DNA from 2 places in the Sporolactobacillus sp. BBK16-2 genome. Region 2 is predicted to be linked to the other one. Evidence: a T-box and tRNA genes for the amino acid it is inferred to sense, from the RefSeq annotation. Region 2 holds a T-box; the other holds one or more tRNA genes.

Region 1 (6,560 bases), 1.1 Mb from region 2:
CTTTTGATTGAGTTATTGAGGAGTTGATAACCCCAAAATAAATGCTCCAATGTGCTGTTGTAATTCTGAAATATTCAATTGCGCCGGTCTATTTTTGCGAGTCATAAAATAGCCGAAATTAATCCAAACAAAATTAATGGCTTGCGTTTTGACGTCTACTACTTTCGCTATTCTTCCTTTATCCTTCATTTGAGTTAAATAGTTTCCAGTCAATTCTTTGAAATAAAGTGAAATCTGTTCACTAGCTTCACGAACTTCCGGCAAATGAAGTGAATCTCTCAAACCAGTCATAACAATTGCCTCATGCTTGCTCATAAAAGTCTGGTAGTTCGTGGCTATTTGTAGAAGATCTTCTTCTAGGTTTTCTGTAAGCTTACAATAACTTTGTAAGTCTTTTAAATCCATTAGGTACTCGGTTAGCAAGGCATTTAATAAGCCGCGTTTATCTTTAAAATGCCGAAATACGGTGTTTTCACTTACTGATGAGTCTTGAGCAATTTTTTGTGTCGTTGTGGACTCATACCCGTGCTTAATGATCAGTCCGGTGAAAGCTTGTAAAATTTTTTGTCTGGTGTCTTCTTTAGTCATAAATTCTCCTTTTAAATAGTACTTAGTCATATGTTTGTATATAGTTACCGATTAAATAGTCTGCCCTTTGAACACTGACAAAGGCCTTTGGATCACAGGAAGTAACCAGCCTTTTTAAAAAGAATAACTGACTTCTTTGAGCAATAACAATGATCATGTCTGTTTCTTGCTGAGAATAAATACCGGTTCCCTTAAATAAGGTAGCACCATGTGCAAAGTTCTTCAATCGTTCTATGATTTGATGCGGATTCTTTGTAAAAACGAAGACTGTCATATTTTTTTGCTGAATATAAATATTATCCATAATAAAACTAGTAATTACCATACTAATTAAACTGTACGTTGCTCCAGCAATTCCAAAAAACAAACTGGTCGTCAGCAAAATACTGCCGTTAATCACTGTATTGATAAAGCCTATTTTTTTCTTAAAGCGCTGCTGTACGTAGCTCACGAACACATCTGTTCCGCCTGTAGAAAATCCATTGCGAAAACATAGCCCAACGCCAATTCCAATGATCGTTCCGCCAACAATAGCATTGGTAATTCGTTCAGACAAAATGGGTGTTTGTGGAATAACTTGCAAGAAAATAACATTTGAAAACACTGCAATTAATGAATACATCGTATAGTTTAACCCAAATAAGTACCAGGCTGCCAAGACCAAAGGAATATTCATGATAATGACTAGCATGCTAATACTCAAATTAATGTTTACCAATGATAATATACCGTTCAAGAGTTGAGCAATTCCAGGTATGCCAATAGAATAGACGTTGGCCGGGTTCAAAAAAAGGTTAATGCCAATAGCAGATAGCAAACCATACAAGATAGCAAAACTGAATTTACGCGTATGGATCATTGTTGCTTTCATTTACATTTTTCCTCTCTACTAAAAAAGTTGCAGCTAACTGTCCATTAGCATAGTAACCAAAATAAAAGCCCACATGATGTGGGTTTTCAAGCCATCAATTAACATTATCTTGTTTTTTATTTCAAGATAAGCTCATTCAGCTGATCCGGCGCCTGGGTCATGAATCGATAACCATTGTCAGTGATACAGACAGTGTCTGAATGACGGTATCCACCCTGTCCGTCAAAATACAAACCAGGTTCCACGGAAACAACCATATTCTTTTGTAATCGCGTATCATTACCAAATGATAGTGTCGGTTCCTCATGATTATTTAAGCCAATCCCGTGCCCGGGTCGGTGTAATAAGTGTTGAGTTAAACCTTGTTCCTCCACATAGTTATAAACTGCTTGTTCAACCTCGCTGGCTTTGACACCAGGACGAATCATGTCCAGCATAATTTTACGTGCCTGCATCATTTGATTAAAGTGCCGCTGTTCTTCGGAAGTAGGATCCTCTGTAAAGAACGTTCGCTCACATTCTGCGGCATATCCCGCTAATTTAAAAGTAGCGACATTCACATTGGGACCTTTTGAAACCTGCGCGTCCATTGCAGGAATGCTATGCGGCATATAGCTATAACTAGCCGGCCAGACACCATTGGTAATTCGATTCGTTAAACTAAAATTTTTGCTGATCACTTCACTTTGCGTTTTATGCGGCAGCATGTACAAGTCGAGCACATTGGAGCCTGTATGCACCGTAGCCAACGTTTGACAAACCACATCACTACATACTTTCGCCGTGACTTGAATTTTGTCCAGTTCATAGTCGCTTTTAATGGTTCGCAATTGTTTAATGATCTCTCCAGGAGTCCAATTTATGTCACCCGTTTGATAAGTCAGATACCACGGTACATTATCTTCTACACCGACATGATTCACGTTAACAAGATGTCGTGTCACTACTTCGAACCAGTTCTGACCCTTTTTCGCCGTGACATCAAAATAAGTATCAATCGTGTACTTAAAGTAAGGGACCTGAACATGAGATTCTTCCAATTTAGGAACAATGAATAGCGGATCCTGATTAGCAAACACAATTAAGAAAAATGGCCGTTGTTCGGGACTGTAATTAATGTTTGTCAGGTACCATATGTCTTCAGAATCTGTAATGACGTAGGCCTCCAGATTGCGTTCAACTAATTTTTCCCGACACTTCGTTAATCGATTCTGAATTTCTTGTTCTAATGTGTTCATCCAATCTTCCTTTCACTTCACATATTTTATTATGAGTAAGTACGTACTTACTTTTATTTTGATTATACGCTTTTCGTTTATTTTGTAAAGGAACTAGGCAAAATAAATGGACAAAATTAAAAAGCGGAATGTTTTCTCCGTTTTTTAGAGTGTTTAAATTAAATCTTTTCTAAAATAAGAAAAACCGGGCAAAAAACGCCCGGTCCTTAATTTCACAGGATGTGATGGCTTTCGCGTTGCATACAGGACGTATGCGTATTTAGCGAAAGCTCCTTTACACTTGCGAAAGTTCCTTTTTTTTAGTATTGGTTTGTGTCTTTACAGTGCTGAATCATCACTTCGGTTGCTCGCATCAACTGAGCGCGACCGCGGGCGCATCTCTGCTTTGATTCTCGGCCAAGACACTGGTTTATTCGTTTAAATACGGGACAAAATCTTATACTTTCTTTACGTGTGAAAAAAGGCCGCCTTTCACAATTTCATTTATTGTGAAAGGCGGCCTTAAAAACTATAACTTACCTCTATACGTTGTGCTTTAAGCTTCCAACTGGACTTGAACCAGCGACCCCTTCCTTACCATGGAAGTGCTCTACCGAACTGAGCTATGGAAGCATTGGCTCCACAGGTAGGATTCGAACCTACGACCGATCGGTTAACAGCCGATTGCTCTACCACTGAGCTACTGTGGAATACTTAAGTTAAAATGATATGTATATTATAATGTACTCTCCATTATCATGGAAGGGTTCACATAATAAAATATAATAAGAAACAGGCTGCCATCATCGATGACTTCCTGCCTCTCTCCATTGCCTGGCAGTGACCTACTCTCACAGGGGGACAGCCCCCAATTACCATCGGCACAGAAGAGCTTAACGACCGTGTTCGGGATGGGAACGGGTGTGACCTCTTCGCTATGACCGCCAGACTTCCGGCTCGCATGAGCCTTCAAAACCGGTAACGAAAGCAATCGAAACAAAACAAGTGAATCCAAGTTCTTCTGGGTTAAGCCCTCGACCGATTAGTATCTGTCCGCTGCACACCTCACGGTGCTTCCACTTCAGACCTATCAACCTCATCATCTCTAAGGGGTCTTACTGATTTAAAATCATGGGAAATCTCATCTTGAAGGGGGCTTCATGCTTAGATGCTTTCAGCACTTATCCCGTCCACACATAGCTACCCAGCGTATGCTCCTGGCGGAACAACTGGTACACCAGCGGTGTGTCCATCCCGGTCCTCTCGTACTAAGGACAGCTCTTCTCAAATTTCCTACGCCCGCGACGGATAGGGACCGAACTGTCTCACGACGTTCTGAACCCAGCTCGCGTACCGCTTTAATGGGCGAACAGCCCAACCCTTGGGACCTACTTCAGCCCCAGGATGCGATGAGCCGACATCGAGGTGCCAAACCTCCCCGTCGATGTGAACTCTTGGGGGAGATAAGCCTGTTATCCCCAGGGTAGCTTTTATCCGTTGAGCGATGGCCCTTCCATGCGGTGCCACCGGATCACTAAGCCCGACTTTCGTCCCTGCTCGACTTGTAGGTCTCGCAGTCAAGCTCCCTTGTGCCTTTACACTCTGCGAATGATTTCCAACCATTCTGAGGGAACCTTTGGGCGCCTCCGTTACCTTTTAGGAGGCGACCGCCCCAGTCAAACTGCCCGCCTGACACTGTCTCCGAACCGGATCACGGTTCAGGGTTAGAATGTCGATATCGTCAGGGCAGTATCCCACCGATGCCTCCACCGAACCTAGCGGTCCGGTTTCCAAGGCTCCTGCCTATCCTGTACAAACGATACCCACATCCAATATCAAGCTGCAGTAAAGCTCCATGGGGTCTTTCCGTCCTGTCGCGGGTAACCTGCATCTTCACAGGTACTATAATTTCACCGGGTCTCTCGTTGAGACAGTATCCAAATCGTTACACCTTTCGTGCGGGTCGGAACTTACCCGACAAGGAATTTCGCTACCTTAGGACCGTTATAGTTACGGCCGCCGTTTACTGGGGCTTCAATTCAAAGCTTCTCCCGAAGGATAACCTCTCCTTTTAACCTTCCAGCACCGGGCAGGTGTCAGCCCCTATACATCACCTTACGGTTTAGCAGAAACCTGTGTTTTTGGTAAACAGTCGCTTGGATCTTTTCACTGCGGCTCATCGGACCCGTAGGTCCGACGAGCACCCCTTCTCCCGAAGTTACGGGGTGATTTTGCCGAGTTCCTTAACGAGAGTTCTCCCGAGCGTCTTAGAATTCTCTTCTTGCCCACCTGTGTCGGTTTGGGTACGGGCACCGTTTCACTCGCTAGAGGCTTTTCTTGGCAGTGTAGGATCAGGCGCTTCGGTACTTAAGTTCCCTCCTCATCACCGTTTGGCGGATAGCAGCGGGATTTGCCTCGCTGCCGGCCTCGCGGCTTGAACGCACACTTCCATCCGTGCGCTCGCCTTACCTTCCTGCGTCCCCCCATCACTCAAACGTGAAACGCTGGTACAGGAATATCAACCTGTTGTCCATCGCCTACGCCTTTCGGCCTCGGCTTAGGCCCCGACTAACCCTGAGCGGACGAACCTTCCTCAGGAACCCTTAGGCTTTCGACGGAGAAGATTCTCACTTCTCTTTTCGTTACTCATACCGGCATTCTCACTTCCAAACGCTCCAACATGCCTCACGGCACATCTTCAATGCCCTTGGAACGCTCCCCTACCATGACCTTACGGTCATCCGCGACTTCGGTGCTGTGCTTAGCCCCGTTACATTTTCGGCGCGACGCCACTCGACCAGTGAGCTATTACGCACTCTTTAAATGGTGGCTGCTTCTGAGCCAACATCCTGGTTGTCTGGGCAACGTCACATCCTTTCCCACTTAGCACAAACTTAGGGACCTTAGTCGGCGGTCTGGGCTGTTTCCCTTTCGACGACGGATCTTATCACTCGCCGTCTGACTCCCGGACGTAAGGGCTTGGCATTCGGAGTTTGACTGAACTCGGTAATCCTGTGGGGACCCCTTATTCAATCAGTGCTCTACCTCCAAGTCTCACTCATCCGAGGCTAGCCCTAAAGCTATTTCGGGGAGAACCAGCTATCTCCGTGTTCGATTGGCATTTCACCCCTACCCACACCTCATCCCCGCATTTTTCAACATGCGTGGGTTCGGGCCTCCATTCAGTGTTACCTGAACTTCACCCTGGACATGGGTAGATCACACGGTTTCGGGTCGACAACCCTAAACTCATTCGCCCTATTCAGACTCGCTTTCGCTGCGGCTCCGCCTCTTCAGCTTAACCTTGCTTAGAATCGTCACTCGCCGGTCCATTCTACAAAAGGTACGCTGTCACCCCCCGAAGGGGGCTCCAACTACTTGTAAGCACACGGTTTCAGGATCTCTTTCACTCCCCTTCCGGGGTGCTTTTCACCTTTCCCTCACGGTACTGGTTCACTATCGGTCACTGGGGAGTATTTAGCCTTGGGAGACGGTCCTCCCGGATTCCGACGGGGTTTCTCGTGTCCCGCCGTACTCAGGATCCACTCCGGAGTGCACGTTCCGTCGGCTACAGGGCGTTTGCCTTCTTTGGCCGACCCTTCCAGGTCGTTCGCCTGAAACGTGCATTTCTGACTCCATGTGGAGTGTCCTACAACCCCAAAGAGCAAGCTCTTTGGTTTGGGCTGTTTCCCTTTCGCTCGCCACTACTCAGGAAATCGCATTTGCTTTCTCTTCCTCCGGGTACTGAGATGTTTCAGTTCCCCGGGTCTGCCTTACTCTGCCTATGGATTCAGCAGAGCATCCTATCTGTTCAAGATAGAGGGTTCCCCCATTCGGAAATCTTCGGATCAATGCTTACTTACAGCTCCCCGAAGCGTATCGGC
Region 2 (6,560 bases):
ACTTGTCCCTCGCCGCGATCAGAGATCCCGTAAACAGCAATTAATGTCGGAACGATAAATGCATCTTTCTCAAGAAACATTTGGATCGCCTCGTCATCAAGATAAAAAGCGTGTTCGACTGAATCAACACCTGCGCGCAGTGCATTTTTAATTCCTTCGGTTCCTTGGGCGTGTGCATTAGCGGTTCTGCCTTTGTGGTGTGCTTCAAGAACAGCGGCACGCATCTCTTCTTCGGTCAGCTGAACATCGTCAGGAGATTCGCCGCCGAATGAAACACCGCCGGTTGCCATCAATTTAATATTGTCGGCACCATTCTTCAAGGCACTGCGTGCTGCCTTCCGTGCCTCGTCAGGGCTGTCCACTTCGTAGCCGATGGTGCAAAAGTGGCCCCCGGTCATCGCAAGCGGGCGTCCTGATGCACAGATACCCGGTGACAGAATGTGGCCTCCCTTTTCCAGCTTCGAAAGTTCAATATCGACGTCAAAGTCTGCGCCTACATCGCGAATATAGGTGACGCCATGCTTCAAAAGATCTTGCAGATTATCAAGTGCGATCTTCGTTGCAAGAATCGGTGTCAATTTAGGCGATCCAAGCGGTTCGAGCTTTCCGGATACATCAGAAGTGATATGTGTATGAGCATTAATCAGACCTGGCATGACGAATTTATTTCCCAGGTCAACGGTCCGGTCTGCTTTGGATGGGGCATTTGTCCCCGTCTCGACAATTTTTCCGGTTTCATCATCGACGACAAAATACGCATTAGGTTCGAAGCGGTCTGTGATTCCGTCAAACAGCGCAAAATGATGATAAAGTGTTTTTGACATTGCAGTAGCCCCTCTCACTTAAGCATTAGATTAATTTCAAAAATATTGAAGCGATAATTACCGAAGCAATGGATACAGTAGCAAATCCGCCAACCAGCATTTTCGGAAGAATATTTTCAAGAAGATATTCTTCTTCATCCGACGTGCTTGAATTGTTTTTGCAAACTTCCGTAGTCAATATGTAGTCTGCAGGAAAACCAAATAGTGCGGTGAGTGAGCATGCGAATGCCATCGGTCTGCTCATTCCAAACGGTTTTGCGAGAATAAGAGATGCTAGATACATTCCTAGTATACCAAGAATAATTAAAACAACAATCTGAATAATGATCTGTGCCAACATGGATGGTGTTGTCAGATTTAGCTGTGAAAAGACATAGGCTAACAGTCCGTAAATCAACCAATTAAAAACGCCTGCACGATTTAACGCGTTGGTTTCAAGAATACCGAGTTGATGTGCGATCACACCGAAAATGAGACAAATGACAAATGAATTAATGATGCCGTGCATTAATTGAGCGACATACAGACTAAGGAGCGCGACCAGTGCGACACGGACAAGGATAAATGCAGAGGTTTGATAATCGTCCGGAAGCCCGAAAATACGTTTCTCCGATGCACTGTTCGTACCGTTCATTGTCATTTTTTGACGGTTCGGGTCTAGTGTGATTGATTCGGTACGGAACTTATTGATCAAACGCTGACTTTCTTTTTTCAGCATCATTGATGTAATTGGGTAGCCGATCAGACTGTGGGTGATGAACATGGAAACCGGAAGTGCGACCAGGGTAGTAATCCCGGCGGCTTTAAGCCCGTCGGTCATCAAGAGTGCAGCAACCAGGCCGCCGGTCAGTGGAGGAACAGCGGCAACGACTGTATGCCAATCGAAAATTAGAGTGCCGATGGTCAAGGTGAAAAGAATGGTTCCACAGACGCCTAGAAGGGCAATGGCTACGGCTTTCCACTGAGCAATAAGCTGTTTCAGGTTCATTAATGTGCCTAGATGTACTAATAGTAGTGCGATGCAGATTTGGACAAACTCTGTATTGTAAGATGCCTGTGTGACGACATCCTTAGGAATAAATGTCCAGAAGCCGATGATAAAAAGTACGGCTGTGACAAAAACGGATGGAATATAAGCTTTTGACGCTGTTGACACCCATTCTCCAATAAGCATGAAGAGCATGACTGCCAGAAAACAAAGTAAAAACGACATGATTGTGCCTCCCAAAGATGTAAAGTGTTTAATAAGCTAAAGTGTTAGTAAATGTTAACACCAGGTACCAAAAAAATCAATAATATATTTGTATGATAATAATTTATTTTAGTTAAAATTTTATGAAGCAAGTGAACAATTTGCTGATATTTATGGATACTTGCACTTCTTGATCGAAACGCATACAATAAGAGCATTAAAAGTACTAAAGTATACAAGCATTGAAAAGGACATGAGTTGTTGTGATCGTTCTCAGAGAGGGAAGCCTGCTGCGAACTTCCCAACGAAACACAATGAACTTACCACCTTGGAGCTTCAGCGATGAACGATGTAGTAGTCGCTGACGGCACAGCCGTTATCTGATCAAGTGTCGCGACCTCGCGCGGGTTGCGGAACAAGGGTGGAACCACGAGCTTAAACACTCGTCTCTTATTAGAGACGGGTGTTTTCTATTTTTCAAAGGAGTGAAAGTTATGTCATCCGTATCATTAACCTTTCCCGATCAATCGGTTCGGGAATTTCCAAAAGGCGTTACTGCGGAACAGGTCGCAGAATCAATCAGTTCAAGCCTCAAGAAAAAGGCAGTTGCAGGTAAAGTCAACGGCAATCTGTATGATTTGACCCGCCCGATTGAAGAAAATGCAACGCTTGAAATCGTCACACTGGACTCTGAAGATGGTCTGGAAATCATGCGTCACAGCTGTGCGCACCTTTTGGCACAAGCATTAAGGCGGATCTATCCGGATGTTAAGTTAGGCATTGGACCGGTAATCAAGAATGGCTTCTATTACGATGTTGATATGGAACATTCATTATCCAAGGAAGATTTCCCTAAGATCGAAAAAGAAATGAAAAAAATTGTAAGTGAAAATCTGCCGATCGTGCGTAAGGAAGTCAGCCGCTCAGAAGCCATCGATCTTTTCAAGAGGCTTGATGACCATCTGAAGCTTGAGTTAATTCGCGACCTCCCTGAAGACGCAACGATCACGATCTATTCTCAAGGCGAATATGTTGATCTTTGCCGCGGACCGCATCTTCCGTCAACCGGCAAGATTAAAGTGTTCAAATTGATGAACGTATCCGGTGCTTACTGGCGTGGCAACAGCGATAATGAAATGCTGCAGCGTATCTACGGAACCGCGTTCTTGAAGCAGAAGGATTTGGATGCACATCTTCATTTCCTTGAAGAAGCAGCAAAACGAGATCACCGCAAGCTGGGCAAACAGTTGGAACTGTTTATGTTCTCTGAAGAAGCACCTGGCATGCCGTTCTATCTGACCAATGGGCAAATCATCCGTACGGAACTGGAAAACTTCTCGCGTGAATTACAGCGCCAGGTGGATTACGACGAAGTGCGCACGCCATTGATGATGAATCAGAGGCTGTGGGAAAACTCCGGCCACTGGGATCACTATCATGAAAATATGTATTTCACGAAAGTGGACGATGTGAACTATGCACTCAAACCAATGAACTGCCCCGGCCACATGTTGATTTATAAGGATACCTTGCATTCCTATCGCGATCTGCCGATTCGTATTGCAGAATTCGGCCAGGTGCACCGTCACGAATTGAGTGGCGCGCTGAACGGCATGTTGCGTGTCCGCACGTTCTGTCAGGATGACGCACATATCTTTGTTCGCCCGGATCAGATCGAAAGTGAAATTAAGAATATTTTCCAATTGATCGGCAAGATCTATAAAACATTCGGATTTGAATATACGGTAGAGCTCTCAACCATGCCTGAAGATCACATGGGCAGCTTGGAATTGTGGCAGCAGGCAGAAGCAGGATTAAAGCATGTACTTGAAGCAATCAATCAGCCATATACGATCAATGCTGGCGACGGCGCGTTTTACGGTCCAAAGATTGACTTCCATATTAAGGATGCCATCGGACGTGAACATCAATGTGCAACGATTCAGCTCGATTATCAAATGCCTGAGAAATTCGATCTTACGTACATTGATGAGAACAATGAAAAGGTACGGCCGGTCGTTATCCACCGTGCCATTTATGGATCGCTTGACCGTTTCTTCGCCATCCTGATCGAACACTTCGCCGGTGCGTTCCCAACTTGGCTTGCGCCGACACAAGTGCAGTTTATTCCGGTCGCAGATGTGCATATTGACTATGTCAAGAAGCTTGTGACCGACATGAAAAAGGTCGGCATTCGTGCTCATGCCGATCTGCGCGGCGAGAAGCTTGGTTACAAGATTCGTGATGCTCAAACGCACAAGATTCCGTATATGCTGGTAATCGGTGATCAGGAAATCGAGCAAAACGCAGTGAATGTCCGTAAATACGGCGAACAGGATTCTAAGACGGTCGCCTATGATGTGTTCAAAGCGGATATTCTGAAGGAAATTAAGAACAGAGTTACTCCCGTTCCGAAGGCTTGATCAACGCAGATCAATTGAATAGAAGAGAGAAGCAGGTGGAGTGACTCCACCTGCTTTTTTTAGATGAAATTATTCAATGCACGAAAAGTAGGGATCAATGCACGAAAATCCCGGTTCAACGCATAAAAAAGAGTCCAGGCCAAGTCCATGCATGAAAACTGAAATTCAATGCACGAAAAGTAGGGATCAATGCACGAAAACCAAGGTTCAATGCACGAAAATTTCAGTTCAACGCATAAAAAAGAGTCCAGGCCAAATCCATGCATGAAAACTGAAATTCAATGCACGAAAAGTAGGGATCAATGCACGAAAATCAAGGTTCAATGCACGAAAATTTCAGTTCAACGCATAAAAAAGAGTCCGAGCCAAGTCCATGCATGAAAACTGAAATTCAATGCACGTAAAGTAGGGATCAATGCACGAAAATCAAGGTTCAATGCACGAAAATTTCAGTTCAACGTCCCAATCCAGTTCTGTTTGTACGATCAAAATAAAAAATCTCCGATGTCGCTCGGAGATTTTCATCATCTTGTTTTGTTATTGCTGCAGATGAGGCATCTGAACTTCAATAATCGGTTTGGTAAACAGTCTGACAGGGCGGCTGGCGAGAAAATAACAGAGCGCAAGCGATGCAGCAAACAGAAATGAATATTGATATAAGTCTTGAATGTTGTCATAAATCGGGAACAAGACAAACGTTTTGATAAAAAATCCGTGAAGCAGATAGATGTACAATGTATTTTTTCCGAGTGTTGTAAAGGAAAATCGTTTCTTCGGAATCAACGCCATAAAAGCGAAAATTGTAATAAAGGATACGGTGTATACAGCAAGACGTGTGAGCCCGCCTTCCACATTCGACAGTCCAAATGCGTGATACGACGAATCATGTAGAACCCAGTCCTGAAGGTCTTTAGGGAAAATGAAATGACAGGCAAGGTAAACGCCCATTAATACAAATAGAGAGCTGATTCGAATGGAAGTACGCGTCAACAACTCTGTGAAATGCTCCTTCTTCAATAAATAGCCCAGATAGAAGAAGGGGAAGAATGCAAGTGTACGGGAAATGCTGTAGTCTGTCCCAAATGAATCTATGAAACCGGCACCGATACCCATCATGACTGCAATGGGAAAGCCGAGTTTTCCAAGCTTTGAGAACGGTATGATCATCAGCTTCCAGCACAACATACTAATTAAAAACCAAAGTGTCCAGTGCGGGGACACTAAATCAATTTTAAAGGCTTTTGTATATCCGGTCACATAATAGAAATAGGAATAAATAATCTGGAAAATTAAGTATGGAGTAATCATCTTTATGATCGAGTTTTTCACATAACCTTGCTTGTTGAAATGCTTCGAAAAGAAGCCTGAGATAAGGATGAACGCAGGCATATGGAATAAAAAGATAAACGTGTACAGTGAATAAATCTCAGGTATATCGGATTTAAGATTCGTTAGGCTGTGTCCGAAAACGACAAGCAAGATTAAGAAGAATTTGGCGTTATCAAAATAACTGTCTCTGATTTTCGTCATCAGTTTCTTCTCTCCCTTTTGATTAATGATCATTAGAAAACTTGGCTTCGCCAAGCCTCTGACGAAGGCGAAGACTTAGTTGCACTTACACTAAATTCCTCTAAATCTTTATACTTTCTTATTTGTGTTAGAAAACTTGGCTTCGCCAAGCCTCTGACGAAGGCGAAGACTTAGTTGCACTTACACTAAATTCCTCTAAATCTTTATACTTTCTTATTTGTGTTAGAAAACTTGGCTTCGCCAAGCCTCTGACGAAGGCGAAGACTTAGTTGCACTTACACTAAATTCCTCTAAATCTTTATACTTTCTTATTTGTGTTAGAAAACTTGGCTTCGCCAAGCCTCTGGCGAAGCTGAAAACTTAGTTGCACTTACACTTCCCCTAATTCTTTATACCCTCTTAATGTAAAAAGTTCGTTTCCTTTTGCGTCAAAAATGCGGTTGTCATGAAGTGTTGATGCGAATGCAAAAAGGATGTAACACTGTAACATACGGTCAATGGATTCAACTGTTTCTACGGTTATTTTCACAATGAAACTTTAATATTTGATTAAAAAATGGGTGCCGTATAGACTAAAATTTCGCGCAAAAA

The links. A T-box is a leader RNA that pairs with one kind of tRNA and senses whether it is charged. The one in region 2 lies ahead of thrS (threonine--tRNA ligase), so its partner is inferred to be a tRNA-Thr.
Region 1: it has a tRNA-Thr gene. The T-box ahead of thrS (threonine--tRNA ligase) is inferred to sense a tRNA for this amino acid. The anticodon was not compared.

The regions. Positions count from the first base shown of each region.
Region 1 covers NZ_CM187611.1:173,257-179,816, reverse strand. Annotated here, with positions in the region: gene AC6F33_RS00960 (TetR/AcrR family transcriptional regulator) at 13-588, opposite strand; gene AC6F33_RS00955 (YitT family protein) at 611-1,459, opposite strand; gene AC6F33_RS00950 (M24 family metallopeptidase) at 1,576-2,697, opposite strand; tRNA gene AC6F33_RS00945 (tRNA-Thr) at 3,236-3,309, opposite strand; tRNA gene AC6F33_RS00940 (tRNA-Asn) at 3,312-3,386, opposite strand; rRNA gene rrf (5S ribosomal RNA) at 3,509-3,625, opposite strand; rRNA gene AC6F33_RS00930 (23S ribosomal RNA) at 3,699-6,560, opposite strand, start outside.
Region 2 covers NZ_CM187611.1:2,545,380-2,551,939, reverse strand. Annotated here, with positions in the region: gene AC6F33_RS12645 (metal-dependent hydrolase family protein) at 1-824, opposite strand, end outside; gene AC6F33_RS12640 (hypothetical protein) at 850-2,037, opposite strand; T-box leader at 2,250-2,470, shown strand; gene thrS (threonine--tRNA ligase) at 2,511-4,439, shown strand; gene AC6F33_RS12630 (acyltransferase family protein) at 4,977-5,969, opposite strand.